4 regions of the Arthrobacter sp. 10L430 genome follow, and region 4 is predicted to be linked to each of the others. Evidence: riboswitches for the same ligand, from Rfam matches in the RefSeq annotation. Region 4 holds a riboswitch; each other region holds the start of a gene.
What was found. Region 4 has a riboswitch for thiamine pyrophosphate ahead of AC1DDG_RS12180 (ECF transporter S component). Riboswitches for the same ligand answer to the same signal wherever they lie in the genome.
Positions count from the first base shown of each region.

Region 1: it holds a riboswitch for thiamine pyrophosphate, as region 4 does, so the genes downstream of both, thiD (bifunctional hydroxymethylpyrimidine kinase/phosphomethylpyrimidine kinase) here and AC1DDG_RS12180 (ECF transporter S component) in region 4, are expected to answer to the same signal.
Region 2: it holds a riboswitch for thiamine pyrophosphate, as region 4 does, so the genes downstream of both, thiO (glycine oxidase ThiO) here and AC1DDG_RS12180 (ECF transporter S component) in region 4, are expected to answer to the same signal.
Region 3: it holds a riboswitch for thiamine pyrophosphate, as region 4 does, so the genes downstream of both, thiC (phosphomethylpyrimidine synthase ThiC) here and AC1DDG_RS12180 (ECF transporter S component) in region 4, are expected to answer to the same signal.

Region 1 covers NZ_JBFTJD010000005.1:329,802-334,097, reverse strand. Annotated here, with positions in the region: gene AC1DDG_RS08055 (Rne/Rng family ribonuclease) at 1-2,517, shown strand, start outside; TPP riboswitch at 2,596-2,693, shown strand; gene thiD (bifunctional hydroxymethylpyrimidine kinase/phosphomethylpyrimidine kinase) at 2,676-4,229, shown strand.
Region 2 covers NZ_JBFTJD010000001.1:123,979-128,274, forward strand. Annotated here, with positions in the region: gene AC1DDG_RS00570 (RNB domain-containing ribonuclease) at 1-981, opposite strand, end outside; gene AC1DDG_RS00575 (ferritin-like fold-containing protein) at 1,023-1,709, shown strand; gene thiE (thiamine phosphate synthase) at 1,706-2,440, opposite strand; TPP riboswitch at 2,468-2,588, shown strand; gene thiO (glycine oxidase ThiO) at 2,581-4,005, shown strand; gene thiS (sulfur carrier protein ThiS) at 4,002-4,238, shown strand; gene AC1DDG_RS00595 (thiazole synthase) at 4,244-4,296, shown strand, end outside.
Region 3 covers NZ_JBFTJD010000001.1:463,417-467,712, forward strand. Annotated here, with positions in the region: gene AC1DDG_RS02080 (alpha/beta hydrolase) at 1-586, shown strand, start outside; gene thiC (phosphomethylpyrimidine synthase ThiC) at 588-2,402, opposite strand; TPP riboswitch at 2,397-2,504, opposite strand; gene AC1DDG_RS02090 (amidohydrolase family protein) at 2,594-3,688, shown strand; gene AC1DDG_RS02095 (VOC family protein) at 3,757-4,296, shown strand, end outside.
Region 4 covers NZ_JBFTJD010000011.1:150,740-155,035, forward strand. Annotated here, with positions in the region: gene AC1DDG_RS12175 (ABC transporter ATP-binding protein) at 1-1,304, opposite strand, end outside; gene AC1DDG_RS12180 (ECF transporter S component) at 1,304-1,924, opposite strand; TPP riboswitch at 1,996-2,139, opposite strand; gene AC1DDG_RS12185 (heme-degrading domain-containing protein) at 2,308-2,853, shown strand; gene AC1DDG_RS12190 (DUF4235 domain-containing protein) at 2,889-3,152, shown strand; gene AC1DDG_RS12195 (hypothetical protein) at 3,253-3,438, opposite strand; gene AC1DDG_RS12200 (amino acid ABC transporter ATP-binding protein) at 3,495-4,259, opposite strand.

The sequences.
Region 1 (4,296 bases), on a different contig from region 4:
CGTGGCCGGAGCCGCAGTGAAATCACCGACCGCGACGACGCCGAAGGCGACTCCGAAGGAGCCGACGCAGCCGACGACACCGACGAAGAGAACGCCGGCCAGCCCGAAGAAGGCGTGACCTCACGCCGGCGGCGCCGCCGCCGCCGCGGTGACCAGGACCTTGAGCTCACCGGCGGGGGAGATGACGATCCCCCCAACACCGTGACCCGTGTCCGCGCTCCACGTGTCCCCAGTGAACCCGCCGTCAACAACCGCGTAACCAGCGTCAAGGGTTCCACCAGGCTGGAAGCGAAGAAGCAGCGCCGCCGCGAATCCCGCGACACCGGCCGCCGCCGCACCGTCATCACCGAGGCCGAGTTCCTTGCCCGCCGCGAATCCGTGGACCGCCAGATGATCGTGCGCCAGCGCGACGACAGAATCCAGATCGGCGTCCTCGAAGACGGCGTGCTGGCCGAGCACTTCGTGTCCAAGACGCAGCAGGACTCCCTCATCGGCAACGTCTACCTGGGCAAGGTCCAGAACGTGCTGCCGTCCATGGAAGCCGCCTTCGTCGACATTGGACGCGGCCGCAACGCCGTGCTCTACGCCGGTGAAGTGAACTGGGAGGCCGTCAACCTCGAAGGCAAGCAGCGCCGGATCGAGAACGCCCTGAAGTCCGGGGATGCCGTCCTGGTCCAGGTCACCAAGGATCCCGTGGGCCACAAGGGCGCACGCCTCACCAGCCAGATCTCCCTGCCCGGACGCTACCTTGTGTACGTGCCCGGCGGCTCCATGACGGGCATCTCCCGCAAGTTGCCCGACGTCGAACGCAACCGCCTCAAGCGCATCCTCAAGGACCGCCTGCCGGAAAATGCCGGCGTGATCGTCCGCACCGCGGCCGAAGGCGCGTCCGAGGAAGAGCTCACCCACGACATCAACCGCCTCCGGGCGCAGTGGGAGGGCATCGAGAGCCAGTCCAGCTCCACGAAGGTCCTCGCCCCGGAACTGCTCTACGGCGAACCGGACCTGACGATCAAGGTGGTCCGCGACGTCTTCAACGAGGACTTCTCGAAGCTGATCGTTTCCGGCGAGGAAGCGTGGGACACCATCGAGGCCTACGTCACCTACGTGGCCCCCGACCTGGTGGGCCGGTTGGAGAAGTGGACCAAGGACACCGACATCTTCGCGGCGTGGCGGATCGACGAGCAGATCCACAAGGCGCTGGACCGCAAGGTGTTCCTGCCGTCAGGCGGTTCCCTCGTGATTGACCGCACCGAAGCCATGACCGTGGTTGACGTCAACACCGGCAAGTTCACCGGCAGCGGCGGCAACCTGGAGGAAACGGTCACCAAGAACAACCTGGAGGCTGCCGAGGAAGTCGTCCGGCAGCTCCGACTCCGCGACATCGGCGGCATCATCGTGATCGACTTCATCGACATGGTGCTCGAATCCAACCGCGACCTCGTGCTGCGCCGCATGGTTGAGTGCCTGGGCCGCGACCGGACCAAGCACCAGGTCGCGGAGGTGACCTCGCTGGGACTCGTGCAGATGACGCGCAAACGGATGGGCACCGGGCTGCTGGAAGTCTTCGGCGAGCAGTGCGAGGCGTGCGCCGGCCGCGGCATCGTCACCCACGACGAGCCGGTCGAGCACCGCCGGGCCAATGTCGTTGCCGCCGAGCACCACATCCCTCGGGCGGAGCACCAGCCCGCCGTGCGCCCGGAGCGAAAGAGCCGCCGCCGCGGCAAGGGCGGCCAGGTTCCGGCCGAGTCCGCGCCTACTGCTCCCGCCGCTGTCCATCACGAGCCAACCGAGGCCGAGCGACACGCCAAGGCCGAAGCCACCCGGGCGGCCCTCGCCAACATAGCGGCAGCGGCACACGCAGCGCACCTGCATGAGGATGCCGCCCACCACGGTGTCTCCGGCGATGCGGCGCGGCCTGCTCCCGTGCCGGCGGCCTCCGCTCCGGAGAGCCCGGCAGTGCACCGCAGCCCGGAGACGGAAAGCATTTCCGGCCGTCCCGGCGCCGTGCTGACGTTCGGAGGCGAGAAGGTGGTGCTTCCCTTCGTCGAGCACGCCGATGAGCCGGCATCCGAAACGCCTGCCCTGACCCTGGACCGGCTTGAGGAAGCCTTCGCGCACCTTGGCGAGCCTGCTGCTCCCGCTGCGGAGGAGCCGACGGCGGCCCCGGTACCCGCTGTTGTTGATCCGGCTGCAGCCGGCCCTGCCACTGCGGTAGCTGCCCCGGCGCGAACCGGGGAGAGTCCCGCTCCGGCGGTTGCGGAGAACGACGCCGACCGGTTCGCGGATCACTCGGCCGTGCAGACCCGGACCCGACGTCCGCGCCGGAACCGCAGCGCAAGCCGTGCGCAGGGCGCAGCCAACGAGACGTCCGTGGAACACCATGAGACGGCGCCGGCAGCACTGGCCGGACACTCGCATGAGGCCAAGGCTCCGGAAGCGGAGAAGGTGGCTGCCGCCAAGCCGGCCAGCGAGCCGATCATTCTTGGCGTAGGCGTACCCGCGTCTGAGCTCTGAGTCGACCCCCTTCCAACGGGCCGGTGCTGCAATCGCAGCACCGGCCCGTTGGGTTTTGGGAGTAAGCCGCTAGGCTGGGGGACTGACACGGGGTGCCGAGCAAAGTGCCGGCTGAGATCCAAACCCGTTGAACCTGACCGGTTAGCACCGGCGAAGGGATGTCTCCTTTGTCCTCAGCATCTGTCCTGCCTCCCGCGGTTGATTCCTCCGTTGCCGCCTTCAAATTCTCCCCGCGCACCGGCCGGGACATTCCCCGGGTCTTGGCGATCGCCGGCTCGGACCCTTCAGGAGGCGCCGGCGTCCAGGCGGACCTGAAGAGCATCGCGGCCAACGGAGGCTATGGAATGGCCGCCATCACGGCGCTGACCGCCCAGAACACCCGCGGCGTCAGTGCCGTCCACGTTCCGCCGGCGGATTTCCTCACCGCGCAGCTGTCAGCGGTCAGCGACGACATCACTGTTGACGCCGTGAAGATCGGCATGCTGGGCGACGAAAAGGTGATCACCGCGGTCCGCAGCTGGCTGGAGAAGGTCCGTCCCGGCGTCGTGGTTCTTGACCCGGTCATGGTGGCAACGAGCGGGGACCGGCTCCTGCGGGAGTCCGCCGAGTCTGCACTTCGGGCACTCCTGCCGCTGGCCGACCTGATCACGCCCAACCTTGCCGAGCTGGGCATGCTGCTCGGGGAACCGGAAGCCGCCACCTGGTCCGACGCGCTCGAGCAGGGAAAACGGTTGTCGGCCGAAACCGGGGCCACAGTCCTGGTCAAGGGAGGGCATCTGGACGGTGCTGATTGCCCGGACGCCCTCGTGAACACCGGTGGTGTGCTGTCCGCTGACGTGGTGGTGGTGGACGGCGAGCGGGTTCCGACGCGCAACAGCCACGGCACAGGGTGCTCGCTGTCCTCAGCCATGGCTACGGTGCAGGCGCGCTTAGGGGACTGGGAGCTGTCCCTGCGTACCGTCAAGCCGTGGCTGGAGGGGGCCCTCCGCACGTCCGGGAGGCTCGACGTGGGGCACGGCAACGGACCCGTCCACCACTTCCACCACCTGACGGTGGCGGGCGAAGGCAGCTATGCCGGGATGCTCCACGCCGAAGCCGCACCCGACCTGGAAACGATCTACGGCCTGGGCTTCATCCGCGGCCTGGTGGAAGGCACCCTGCCGGAAAACGAGTTTGCGTACTACCTCGCCCAGGATGCCATCTACCTCAACGGGTATTCACGCGTCCTGGCGCGGGCCAGCGCCCTTGCCCCCACCGAGGCCGAGCAGCTCTTTTGGGCGCGTTCCGCGCAGCAGTGCCTCGAAGTCGAGTCGGAGCTGCACCGCAGCTGGCTCAGCACCCGGACAGTGCGGGCGGAGCTGGGCCCGGTCACCAAGGCATATGTGGACCACCTGCTGGCTGCTTCTGCATCCGGAAGCTATGCCGTGCTGGTGGCGGCGGTGCTTCCGTGCTTCTGGCTCTATGCCGACGTCGGGGCGAGCCTCCACGCCGAATTTGCGGCGGCGGGCGCCCCGGAAGAGCATCCGTACGCGGAGTGGCTGCGCACCTACGCCGACGAGGACTTCGCCGCGGCCACCCGGCAGGCCATCGGGATCACCGATGCCGCCGGGCGCGCGGCGTCTGACTGGGAACGCACCCAGATGCTCACGGCCTTCCGGCAGTCCTGCCGCTACGAAGTGGATTTCTTCGACGCGCCACGCCGCCACGGCTGAGCGGCGGCGGGCGCGGCAGCCGGTACGATAGATGCGCACGGTTACGGCAGGCGGTGCGGCAGCCCTT
Region 2 (4,296 bases), on a different contig from region 4:
GGTGTACCCGGCTCCGCGGAAGAGCATTCCTGCCGAATGCAGGATGGCGAGCTGCCGGTGGTCGGTGGGATCCAGCGTCCGCAGGTACTCCCCGTAGCTGACTTTTCCGTCCCACGGCTTGCCCAATGCATCGGTCTGGCGCCTGAAATGGGCGAGCGAGCGTTCGTCTGGGGCCGGCATTGTGCGGAGGACGCCCACTTTGCCGTCGAGCATCAGCGAGGCTGCCGCCATGCCGGTCATCAGGGAGATCTGGGCGTTCCAGTCCTCCACCGGAAGCTGCGGGGCCGCCACAATCCGGTAGCCGCCGTCGGGAAGCTGCACGATTTCCTGCTCCGGCATGTTCAGGCTGGCACCGCCGCGGGCCCGCTCGAGCTCGACGCGCTTGAGCCCGACTTCGCGCAGGAGCTGCAGGAGCGGGGAGGCGGTTCCCGCATCCAGCTCGGTCTGGACGCCCTTGTAATTGAGCTTCTCACGGCTGCGGACCATCGCCCGCCGCACCAGGGCGGAGACGACCTCGGCCGTTGCGTCGAGTTCGAACTCCCAAACAAACGCCGAACAGAGCTGGCCTGCGAGCAGGCTGCCCGCATTCTCGCTGATGACCTCGGGGTGCAGGGGGATGCGGCCGTCCGGAGCATAGAAGGTCTGGCCGCGGCGGCGGGTTTCGGCGTCGAGGGCGCCGCCGGGCACCACGAAGGACGGCACATCGGCGATGGCGTACAGGATGCGGTAGCCGTCTGCGGATCTTTCGATGAAGAGGGCCTGGTCCAAGTCGGTTGAGGATGGCGGGTCGATGGTCAGGAATTCGACGTCGGTCAAGTCCAGCTCCGGGAGCTGCCGCTGCGCCACAGCCGCCTCGGCCTCCTTGAGCACTTCCAAGGGGAACTGCCCCGGGAGCTCCAGCTCGGTCCGCAGCGCACTCAGGGCCTCCGCCAGGGCATTGGTCTGTTCATGGACGCTGGGGGATAGGCGATGATGTGGCACGGAAATCAGGTTAGCCCGATTTCCGCAGTTAGTCTTGGATTATGGGCACATCCTCGGCTGACACCGCTCGGTACGACCGTTTCGTCGCTGATCTGTTCGGGGTGATGGCATACGGCGAGCTCTCCGCCTTCGAACGGCTGTCGTCGGACGCCCGCTACTCGCCCACGCTCCACGACCGCGCGGTGCTCGGCAGGATTGCCGTCATCGAATTCCAGCACTACGAGCTCGTGAGTGAGAGGCTCGCCGGGATGGGCGTTGACGTCGAGGACGCGATGCTCCCGTTCCAGGCAGCGGTGGACCATTTTCATGAGCGGACGCGGCCCGCGGACTGGTACGAATCCCTGATGAAGGCCTATGTGGTGGACACGGTCTCGGCCGATTTCTACCAGGCCGTGGCCCGCTACGTGGATGCCGGGACCCGGGAGCTTATTCAGCAGATCCAGTCCTCCGAGGAAGCGACGGCGGTCCTCCGCGAGAGGTTGAGGGTGGCCCTTGCCGATGATCCCCGGCTCGCCTCACGGCTGGCGTTGTGGGGACGGCGGCTCCTGGGAGAGGCGCTCACGCAGGCACAGCGCGTGGGCTATGAACACGCCTTCCTGACCGAGCTGATCACTGAAGCGGACAGCGGTGCTGACGACGCCGCGGCCCGGGAGCGGGTGCGCAGCCTCACCTCCGAGCTCGCCGAAAACCATTCCCGGCGGATGGTGCAGCTCGGTCTGAGCGGCTAGTTCAGGCCTGCCACCGGCGCGCCTGCGCCCTTCACTCCGGCGTTCTCCGCTCCCGCATCCAGGGCCTCGAGCAGTTCGGCTGCCGCGGCCTCCGGATCCGGCGCCTCGGTGATAGCCCGGACGACGACGATCCTGCTGGCGCCCGCTGCCGCGACCTGCTCCACGTTGGTGAGGTCGATCCCGCCGATGGCGAACCAGGGCAGCAGCAGGCCGCCGACCCTTTCCTCGTCCGCCGCCCTTACGGCCTCCGCCGCATAGCGGACAAGATCGAGCCCGACGGCGGCCCGGCCGGGTTTGGTGGGGGTGGCCCACACCGGGCCAACGCAGAAATAGTCCAGACCGCTTCGCCCGGGGGAGGCGGCGATCGCGGCATCCACCTGGTCAGGGGTGTGCGTGGACAGCCCGATCACCGTGGCGTCATGCAGCAGCTTCCGTGCGGAGCGCAGCGGCAGGTCCTTCTGGCCGATATGGAACACCGGGGCCCCGGACAGCGACGCAATGTCTGCCCGGTCATTGACGGCCCAGAGCCGGCCATGCCTGTGGGCTGCCTGGCGCACAACTTCCAAGAGTTCGAGTTCCTCGGCCGCCTCGATGGTCTTGTCCCTCAGCTGGATGATATCCACCCCTCCGGCGAAGGCCGCATCAACGAAATCGGTGAAATCGTCGCGCTCCTTGCGGGCATCGGTGCAAAGGTACAGTCGGGCGGTGGTGTGGACATCATGCGCGGTCATGGCAACCAGCCTAGTTCCTCTAAACTGGGCAGGTACCGCGGGAGCCCGCTGCAGCTGTCACAAACGCCGCAGGGCCGAGAGGGCGTAAGAGCCGACCGCTTGACCTGATCCGGTTAGTACCGGCGTAGGGAAGGATTTCCATGCAGCTTGGATCCGGCGGGAGCACTTCCGCCACAAACACTTCTGCCGCGGAACCGCTGCACGCTGACGTTGCCGTCATCGGCGGCGGCGTGATCGGCCACGGGATTGCCTGGGAGGCGAGGCGTTCAGGACGCTCAGTGGTGCTTATTGACGATGCGCCGGGGACGGGGGCCAGCTGGGCCGCTGCGGGAATGCTCGCCCCTGTCAGCGAGCTGCACTACCAGGAGCAGGAACTCCTGGAACTGATGCTCGAATCCTCTGCCAGATGGCCCGATTTCGCCGCGGCGCTCGCCGATGGCGGAGCCGGCAGGGATACCGGTTATCTTTCGACGCCGACCATCGCCGTCGGTGCGGACCCCGCCGACCGCCGCACCCTGACGGACCTTCGGGAAGTCCAGCAGGCGTGCGGCCTGGTTGTCGAGCCGCTGACCATCCGCGAGGCCCGGTCGCGGGAGCCGCTGCTCAGCCCGGGCATTTCCTGTGCGCTGGACATCCCGGCTGACCACCAGGTTGATCCGCGGATGCTGGTGGCAAGCATCGCAGCTGCGCTGGCCCGCCACGAACCCGGTTCGCGGACGGCCGTTGCCGGTGCAGAAAACGGCTATGAGATCAGGGAAAACGCTGCCGGCCTGCTGTGGGACGGCGGGCAGCGCGAACGGGTCTGCGGCGTCCGGCTGGCGGGCGGCGGCACTGTGCGTGCCGCCGAAACCGTGGTGGCCAACGGACTCGCGGCGGCGTCGCTGGATGGACTGCCGGACGGGCTGAAGCTGCCCCTGCGCCCGGTCTACGGCGACATTCTCAGGCTCCGGGTTCCCGCGCACCTCCGGCCGCTGCTTACGGCCACGGTCCGGGGCATTGTCCGCGGAATACCCGTCTATCTTGTTCCGCGGCAGGACGGAACGGTGGTTATCGGCGCCACCCAGAGGGAGGACGGGCATTCAGCCCCCAGCGCCGGCGGGGTCTACCAGCTCCTCCGCGACGCCCAGGTGCTGGTGCCGGCCGTGGCAGAACTCGAGCTCCTGGAATCGACCGCCAGGGCCCGGCCGGGTACCCCCGACAACGCCCCGTTGCTGGGCCGCGTACCCCTCGGCAGCATTACGGCGGGGCAGGGCAGCACCGTGCGGCACGGAAGCACGGCGGGCCGGGCGGGCACTGCGGCCGACGGGGGGCTACGGGCAACTGTTGCCGGGCTCATCATCGCCACCGGGTTCTTCCGCCACGGCGTGCTGCTGACGCCAGCCGCAGCCGCCATCTGCCGCGGGCTGATGGACGGCGTGGAGGACAAACGCTGGCACGCCTTCCGTCCGGAGCGGTTTTCGGCCGGGCGCCCCGCCGCGGCGGGCGCAGCCGCCCCGGGCAACGGCACACCGGCCAGCTGCGCAACGGGCACAGTCACATTTGACCGAGACAAGGAACCAGCATGAACATCACACTGAACGGCAACCAACACGCAGTGGGCGCAGGCGCCTCCGTGACAACTCTGGTCAGCAACGTCACCGGGCGGACACTGGCTGCAAACGGGCAGGCGGCCGACGGCCAGCGGCTTGGCGTGGCCGTGGCCCGCAATTCGGAGGTTGTGCCAAGGAGCCAGTGGAACAGCACGGCGCTCGCCGAGGGCGATGAAATCGAACTCGTCACGGCAGTTCAGGGAGGATGAGGACGATGACTGAAACAACGACAGCGGCGACCGGCACGACTGATAAGGCGACGGGCAG
Region 3 (4,296 bases), on a different contig from region 4:
CTTCGCCGAGGACGCCCAAATCGTGCTTCGGTCGCTGGCCGATGACGGCCGGGGCGCTGCCGGAGGCCACGTGGTGGCGCACTCCCAAGGGGCCATCGCAGCGATGATGGCCGCCGTCGAACGCCCGGACCTCGTGTTCTCGCTGACGCTCGTGGAGCCCGCCTGCTTGTCGCTGACCGCGGAACTGCCGGCCACGGCGGCCCACCGGGCGTTGATGGAGCCCCTGTTCGAGGTCCGGCACCAGCTCGGCGACGACGACTACGAGCGGGAGTTTGTGCGGCGTGCCTTCGCTGCGGAAGCGCCCGGCCCGAGCACGCCGGAAGCGAGGCGTGCCGCCAGGCGACTGCGGCTGCAGGCACCTCCCTGGCAGGCCCCGTTGCAGATCGTTCCGGGCGTCCCTACTCTGGTCCTCACCGGCGGTTGGGAACCCCTCTATGAGGAGATTGCCGGGTACCTCAGGGAGACCGGCGCCCTGCACCGCACTGCCGCGGGCGGGCACCGGCCCCAGGATTCCCCCGAGGGTGACCGTTTTATCCGGTCATTTGTTGCCGAGGTCGGCCGGCGGCGACAGCCCCGGGCGTCCTGATTTAGCGGGTTGTTTCCGGAAGCTTGAGCTCCGGCAGATAGACCTTTCCGCCGGCGGCCAGGAACTCCTGGCTCTTTTCACGCATTCCTTCGGCCATCTCGGCAAGTGCCGCCTGCGCTTCGGCCGAGCCGTACTCGTTCCGGATGTCCTGGCTGATGCGCATGGAGCAGAACTTGGGCCCGCACATGGAGCAGAAGTGTGCGGTCTTGGCAGGCTCGGCCGGCAGCGTCTCGTCGTGGAAGGCCTCTGCCGTTACCGGGTCAAGGGACAGGGCGAACTGGTCCCGCCAGCGGAACTCGAAGCGCGCCTTGGACAGGGCGTCGTCCCTCTCATTGGCGCCGGGGTGGCCCTTGGCGAGGTCTGCGGCGTGGGCGGCGATCTTGTAGGTGATCACGCCGGTCTTCACGTCGTCCTTGTTGGGCAGCCCCAGGTGTTCCTTGGGCGTCACATAGCAGAGCATGGCCGTACCGTAGCGGGCGATCTCCGTGGCACCGATGGCGGAGGTGATGTGGTCGTAGCCGGGCGCCACGTCCGTGACCAGCGGGCCGAGGGTATAGAACGGAGCGCCCTTGCACAGCTCCTGCTGGCGCTCGACGTTCTCGCGCACCAGGTGGAACGGGACGTGGCCTGGGCCTTCAACCATCACCTGGACGTCGTATTCCCAGGCACGCTGGGTCAGCTCCGCCAGGGTGTCCAGTTCGGCGAACTGTGCGGCGTCGTTGGCATCGGCGGTTGCGCCCGGCCGGAGGCCGTCGCCGAGCGAAAAGGAGACGTCGTACTTGGCGAAGATCTCGCACAGCTCGTCAAAGTGCGTGTAAAGGAAGTTCTCCTGGTGGTGTGCGAGGCACCAGCCGGCCATGATGGACCCGCCGCGGGACACGATGCCCGTGACGCGGTTGGCGGTCAGCGGGACGTAGCGCAGCAGCACTCCGGCGTGGATGGTCATGTAGTCCACACCCTGCTCGCACTGCTCAATCACGGTGTCCCGGAAGATCTCCCACGTCAGGGCATTGGCCTCACCGTTGACCTTCTCCAGCGCCTGGTAGATCGGAACGGTGCCGATAGGGACGGGGGAGTTGCGGATCAGCCATTCGCGGGTGGTGTGGATGTCATCGCCGGTGGACAGGTCCATCACGGTATCCGCGCCCCACTGGGTGGCCCACTGCAGCTTGTCCACTTCCTCTGCAATCGAACTGGTTACAGCCGAGTTGCCGATGTTGGCGTTGATCTTTACCAGGAACGCCTTGCCGATGATCATGGGTTCGGACTCGGGGTGGTTTATGTTGTTGGGGATGATGGCACGGCCTGCAGCCACCTCGCTGCGCACCAGTTCAACGTCGCAGTTCTCGCGGAGTGCCACGAAGCGCATTTCCGGGGTGAGGACGCCCTGCCGGGCATAGTGCATCTGGGTCACCGTCTTGCCCCCGACGGCGCGGCGGGGCACCGGCTGCGCTCCCTTCCACTCCGCGGAAGCTGCGCCGCGACGTACAGCCGACCTGCCGTCGTCGAGCAGGTTCCGCTGCCGGCCGCCGTACGGCTCCGTGTCCCCGCGTGCTTCAATCCATTCCGAGCGGAACGGGGCGAGGCCCACTACCGGGTCGCTGCCCGGACCCGCAGTCCGGTAGACCCGCAGCGGCTCGTTCTGCTCCCCGTTGGGAGACGGCTCCAGGGCGATTTCCGTGACCGGGACGCGCAGGCCTTCCCCCTCGATGTAAGCCAGTGAGTGCGACTTCAGCGACTGGGTGGTCTGCTGGCCAGCTTCGTTATGGGCCGCCTCGTTTTGGGCAGGGCTCAGCCGTGTTTTCTGGGTGTTCATTTACTGCTCACTTCCTTCGCCGGCATTACCCGGACAGGTTCAACGGTCGCAGGCTGCGCTAGCCCGATCTCAGCCCCTGCAGGGGCACCCGTGTGGTCGTAGACGAAGCTACCACAGGGCGGCAGGCGGGTGCCGCATCCGTGCCGGGTGTGACACACGCCGGGCCGGGCCGTACGGATTACGCTTGAGCCATGGCGCCCATCATCGAATTCAGCGGGACCGCGCTTACCGGCCCGGACCAGGAGCGGGCAGGCCTTTGGGCCGTGGACGGTCGGCTGACCTTCCGCCGCCCGGCAGTCGTCCCGGACGCAGTACTTGACGGCTGGGTGCTGCCCGGCTTCGTGGATGCCCACTGCCACATCGGGCTGGGGCCCGGAGGCGCCGTGGACGACGACACCGCCTATGCCCAGGCGATGACTGACCGCGACGCCGGCACGCTGCTCGTCCGGGACGCAGGCGCGGCCAGCGATACCCGCTGGCTCCAGCGCAGCCCGGAAGCGCCGAGGATCATCCGGGCCGGGCGGCACATCGCCCGGACAGGCCGCTATCTGAGGAATTTCGCCGTCGAAGTGGAGCCGGAGGGCCTTGTCGAGGCGGTCCGCAAGCAGGCGCGTTCCGGCGATGGCTGGGTCAAGCTGGTGGGGGACTGGATCGACCGCGACGCCGGCGACCTCGCGCCGTCGTTTCCCGCCTCGGCGGTACGGGACGCCGTCAGCGCCGCCCACGATGAGGGCGCCAGGGTCACTGCACACTGCTTCGCCGAAGACACGCTCGACGACGTGCTGGACGCCGGAATCGACTGCATCGAACATGCCACGGGACTTCTGCCGCGGCACATTCCCAGGCTGGTCGAGCAGCACGTGTCGATCGTTCCCACACTGATCAACATCGCGACGTTCCCGGATATCGCTGCCCAGGCCGAACCCAAGTTTCCGCGCTACGCGGCCCACATGCGGGCCCTGTGGGAAGGCCGGAATGAACGGATCCTGGAAGCGCACGAAGCCGGGGTGCAGGTTTTCGCTGGAACGGACGCGGGCAGCGTGATCCGGCACGGCCGGATAGCTGACGAGATCCTGGCCCTCCACGCCGCAGGCCTTCCGGCGGCTGCTGCCCTGGACGCCGCCTGTTGGGGTGCCCGCCGGTGGCTGGGAGCGGAGGGCCTGGCCGAAGGGGCAAGTGCCGACGTGGTGTTGTGCACTGAGGACCCCCGCGAGGTGCCCGGAACCATCAGGGATCTCAGGGGCATAGTTCTGCGGGGACGCGTTGTCCGTTTAGGAATAAATTGAAGCTTCAAGTAATTTAGATATGTAGAGACCATCGAAATCCGGTGGCCAGGGAGTCCGGGAGTACTCAAATGACACCAGCAGCCAGCAGCCAGGATCTTCTTCCTGCCGATCTCACCATGGGCACTGTGATGCTCAAAGTGGGGGACATGAACCTCATGACCGACTACTACCAGCGGGCGCTCGGCCTCGACGTCGTGGCGGAGCAGGACGGCGGCCTTTACCTTGGCAGGCTTAAGACGCCGCTGGTTCATCTCGCTCCCGCCCCGGGCCTGAATATTCCGGGCCGGGGAGAAGCCGGCCTCTTCCACACGGCACTCCTGTTCGACAATCAGGAGGCACTGGCAGCCACCGTGGCCACCGCGGCGCAGTACGAGCCGCAGTCCTTCACGGGAAGCGCCGACCACCTGGTCAGCGAGGCTTTCTACTTCAGTGATCCGGAAGGCAACGGCATCGAACTCTACTGGGACCGCCCCCGCGATGCTTGGTCTTGGGACGGCAAGAATGTAGTCATGGACAGCCTTGCGCTGCCGCCGCAGAAGTACCTGCAGGACCACCTGACCCAGGGTGCGGTGGAGGGCCAGCGCGGCACGGAGGCAGGGGTGGGTCAC
Region 4 (4,296 bases):
CCGGTCAGGCGAAGCCGTTCCAGCAGCTCGTCAACTCGCTCTTCGCCGTGGCCCATGTGCCGCGGGCCGAACTGCAGCTCGTCCAGGACCCTGCCCGTGACGAACTGGTGCTCGGGTTCCTGGAACACGGTGCCGATCCTCGCGATCAGCTGCTCGGCCCGCCACTTGTACGGGTCGATCCCGGCGCCGCGGCTCAGTTCCACGGTGGCGGACACCTTGCCGTCAACGGGCGGGATAAGGCCGGCGAGCGTCAGGGCAAACGTGGATTTCCCGGCGCCGTTGGGCCCGGTAATGGTCAGCGCTTCGCCGGCGCGGACCTGGGCCGTGATGTCCCGCTGGACAGGCACGGGCGGAACGGACCTGAAGCCGCGGCGGCGTGGCCGCTCGCGTGAGACGGCCAGGCCCTCTGCGGCGAGCAGCAGCTGGCCCGTGACTTCAGCCGAGGTTCCGGCAAGAGTCCGCTGCCGCGCGGCCGGGACATATCCGGGAACCCAGACCCCGGCGGCAATGAGCATCTCGCGCGCTTGTTCAAGAACCTGGTCCGGCGTACCGTCGATCAGCACCGCCGGCTGCGTGCCGGATCCAGGCTGCAGCACCACGATCCGGTCTACCAGGTCCTTCCATACGGCTACCCGGTGCTCCACGACCACCAGCGTGGCGCCCGTCTTGTCGAGGCAGCGGCCCACGGCGTCGCGGACTTCCAGCACGCCTGCCGGGTCGAGATTGGCGGTCGGCTCGTCCAGCAGGATGAGCCCCGGCCGCATCGCCAGGATGCCGGCCAGCGCAAGGCGCTGTTTCTGCCCGCCGGACAGGGCCGACGTCGGGTGGTCCATCGGAAGGTGCGCGAGCCCGACGTCGTCCAGTGCCTCGTGGACGCGGGTCCAGATTTCGTCGCGGGGCACGGAGAGGTTTTCGGCACCGAACGCTACGTCGTCGCCGAGGCGGGAGAGGACCACCTGCGTTTCGGGGTCCTGCTGCATGAGGCCGGCGCGGCCGCGCCGCGCGCGCGGCGGTTCGCCGTCAATCAGCAGGCTGCCGGTCTCGTCCGCGTCGTCGCTGTCGGCAGGGCCGCCGTCGCCGGCCGCGCTGTTTCCCGAGGTGCCGTCACCCAGAACCCCGGCGAGGGCGTGAAGCAGCGTGGACTTGCCGGCGCCGGAAGGTCCCAGCAGCAGGACCCGCTCCCCCGGCCGGATGTCCAGGTCCAGCGCGTTGACGGCGGGCCTGGACCGTCCCGCGTGGCGCCAGCCCCAGCCGCGGGCGGTGACCGCGGCGGGGCGGACGCCGCCGTCGTAATGTGCGGGCATCAGGAGAAGACGGGCTCCGTGGCTGCCTTGCGGGACGCGAACGAGCTCAGCACGCCCGTCCTGGCCAGGCCGCGGGTAGCGATCCAGGACAGCACGCCGGCGATGACCGCGCCGGAAATGGCGCAGAACACGATATACGCGAGCTTGTCCCCGGCGGCGTACGCAATGTTCCAGCCCCACGGAGCGAAGGAGTCATTCAGGCCGCAGAACAGGCCCGCACCCGCGCCGGCCAGCAGCGAAGCGGGGAGGTTGAATTTCTTGTACATGAAGGCGGCGAACACGAGCTCCGCACCCAGGCCCTGCAGGATGCCCGAAATCAGCACCGTGGTGCCGTACTGCGAGCCCATGATCAGCTCGCCGGTGGCGGCGACGGCTTCGCAGAACAGTGCCGCACCCGGCTTGCGGACGATGAGCATGCCGAGCACCGCTGGAATCATCCAGCCGCCGGCGTAGAGGCCGGAGAGGGGCGGGTACACGGCGTTGACGGGGGCGGAGATGAGGTTGGCGCCCTGGGACCAGGCCCAGAAAATCACGCCGCCGGCGACCGCGATCAGTGCCGCCACCACGATGTCAGCCACGCGCCAGTTGTAGCCGGTCTTCTTGATTGTTGCAGTTGTCATGATGGTCCTCCTGAGGAACAGGAGGGGAAAGCGCTCCCCGGCTGCTGGCGGTTGGTTTGCCTGCTGCCGGACACTTTGAGAACTCGACTCCCTTGCGCCGGTACTAGCCGGATCAGGTTCGAGGGTCTGCGGCGGTCCGCACTCTCAGCGCCCATCCTCGGTTTCGCTGGCAGTTGCCAGTGATGCCCGACGGCGGCGCTCCCCTGTCGTGATAAATCTGCCCTTGTGGGCTGATCCAGTTTACACCGGGACGGCCGCGGAAGACCGGCGCCGCGGTCACAATCCGGGAGGTATCCGGGAAGTGCGCGGAGGCGCCAGAGGGCGGCGAACAGAGGTTGCCTGGGACGGGGCGGCGCGAGGACAGCGCGGAGTACATTGGGGCCATGACGCAACAGGATCCCGGCAGCCAAGCCGCTTTTGACCCCGACTCCGCCGCCGAGCAGCCGGCGGGCGCTCTGGCAGCCCTGATCGCCAGCATCGAAGCGGAAATCACCGAGCTGCAGTTTCCCCGGTTCGGCAGGGACGACGCCCTCAACCTCGGCCTCCTGCTGGTTGAGCTCGGCAAGATCGGCAACCTGCCCATCGCCGTCGACATCACCAAGGGCGAACACGTGCTGTTCCATGTGGCACTGGAGGGTGCCACCCCGGACAACGAGCACTGGGTCAAGGCCAAGCAGCGGACCGCAGCACGCTACGAGGAACCGTCCCTGCTCGTGGGACTGCGCGGCCGACTCGGCGGGGGCCGCATCGAGGACAACGCCTGGTTTGACCAGTCCAGGTATGCCGCCCACGGCGGCTCATTCCCCATTTACGTGGAAGGCGTGGGTGCGGTAGCCACGGTGACGGTCTCAGGGTTGCCGCAGAAGGCCGACCACGATCTGGTGGTGCGGGCGCTTCGGGAAATCCATGCGTCCATGCGGCTAGGCTAGGGGCAGTCTGTATTCACGTCGCAAGGAGTTTCGGAATGAGTTTTTTCATCAAGCTGCTTGGCACCGGCATTAGCCTGCTCGCCGGATTCGCCGGCACCAAGGCCGTGGACACCATCTGGGAAAAGACCACGGGCCGCAAGCCGCCCAAGGGCGGGAAGGACGACGTCCCCACGACGCTCCGCTCGGCCCTCACCTTTGCCCTCATTTCAGCTTCGGTGAGCGCCATCATCCAGGTGCTGGCCAACCGGGGCACACAGCGGGCGATCACCCGCTTCGCCAAAACCCAGGACATCGTCTAGCCACTTCCGGGTGAGCCGACTACGGCCCCGACTAATGCTGGACACTGCATCAGACGGGGCCGTGGTCCGCGGTCATTCCCCAGCGGAGTTCCTGGGCTGGCTACGGTATGGCGGCGACGACGTCGATTTCGACCAGGAAGTCGCCCAGGAATGAACCGACGGTGGTTCGAGCCGGGGTCGTGGGGTGTCTGGCCCGGGTGACGAGGAAGCCGTTGGCGGCGATCGCCTGGGAGTAGGGTCCGGCCGGGCTGGGCGCGAGGTCTGTGGTTACCTGCCGTCGAGGCATGGGGAGGACTCCTTTCGTGTGACCGGCGCGGTGGCCGGCCGGAGTTGTTGATGTTCTTAGAGGACCTTTGAAAGAAAGGCCTGGGTGCGTTCGTGCCGCGGTGAACCAAGGACCTCCGCGGGGGGTCCGCTTTCGACGACCACCCCCTGATCCATGAAAACGACCTGGTCGCTTACCTGACGGGCAAAGCCAAGTTCGTGCGTGACGACGACCATGGTCATCCCGGCCTCGGCGAGGGATTTCATGACGTCGAGCACTTCGCCGACGAGCTCCGGGTCGAGTGCGGACGTGGGTTCATCGAAGAGCATGAGCTTGGGTTTCATGGCCAGTGCCCGCGCGATTGCGATCCGCTGTTGCTGCCCGCCGGAGAGCTCCTGGGGGTAGGAGTGTCCCCGGTCGCCGAGCCCGACGCGGTCCAGCAGCGTCTGCGCTTCGGCGGTGACTTCGTTCCGCGGACGCCCGAGCACATGGACGGGCGCTTCCACGATGTTCTCCAGCACCGTCATGTGCGGGAAGAGGTTGAAGCGTTGGAAAACCATGCCCGCGTTCAGCGGTGAGCGTGCGGTCTGGCGCTCTTTCATTTCGTAAAGTCGTCCGTGGCGCTCGGTGTAGCCCACCAGGTGTTCGTCTACGTAAAGGCGACCGGCGTCGACCTTTTCCAGGTGGTTGATGCACCGGAGGAAAGTGGTCTTCCCGGAACCGGACGGTCCGATCAGGCAGGTCACCGAACCACGTTCGACTCTCAGATCAATGCCTTTGAGGATTTCCGTTGAGCCGAAGCTCTTGCGGACACCCTGGGCTTCCACCATGGCGGTGTTCATCATGCTGTCCTTGTCTTTGGCTGGGCCTTTTGCTGGC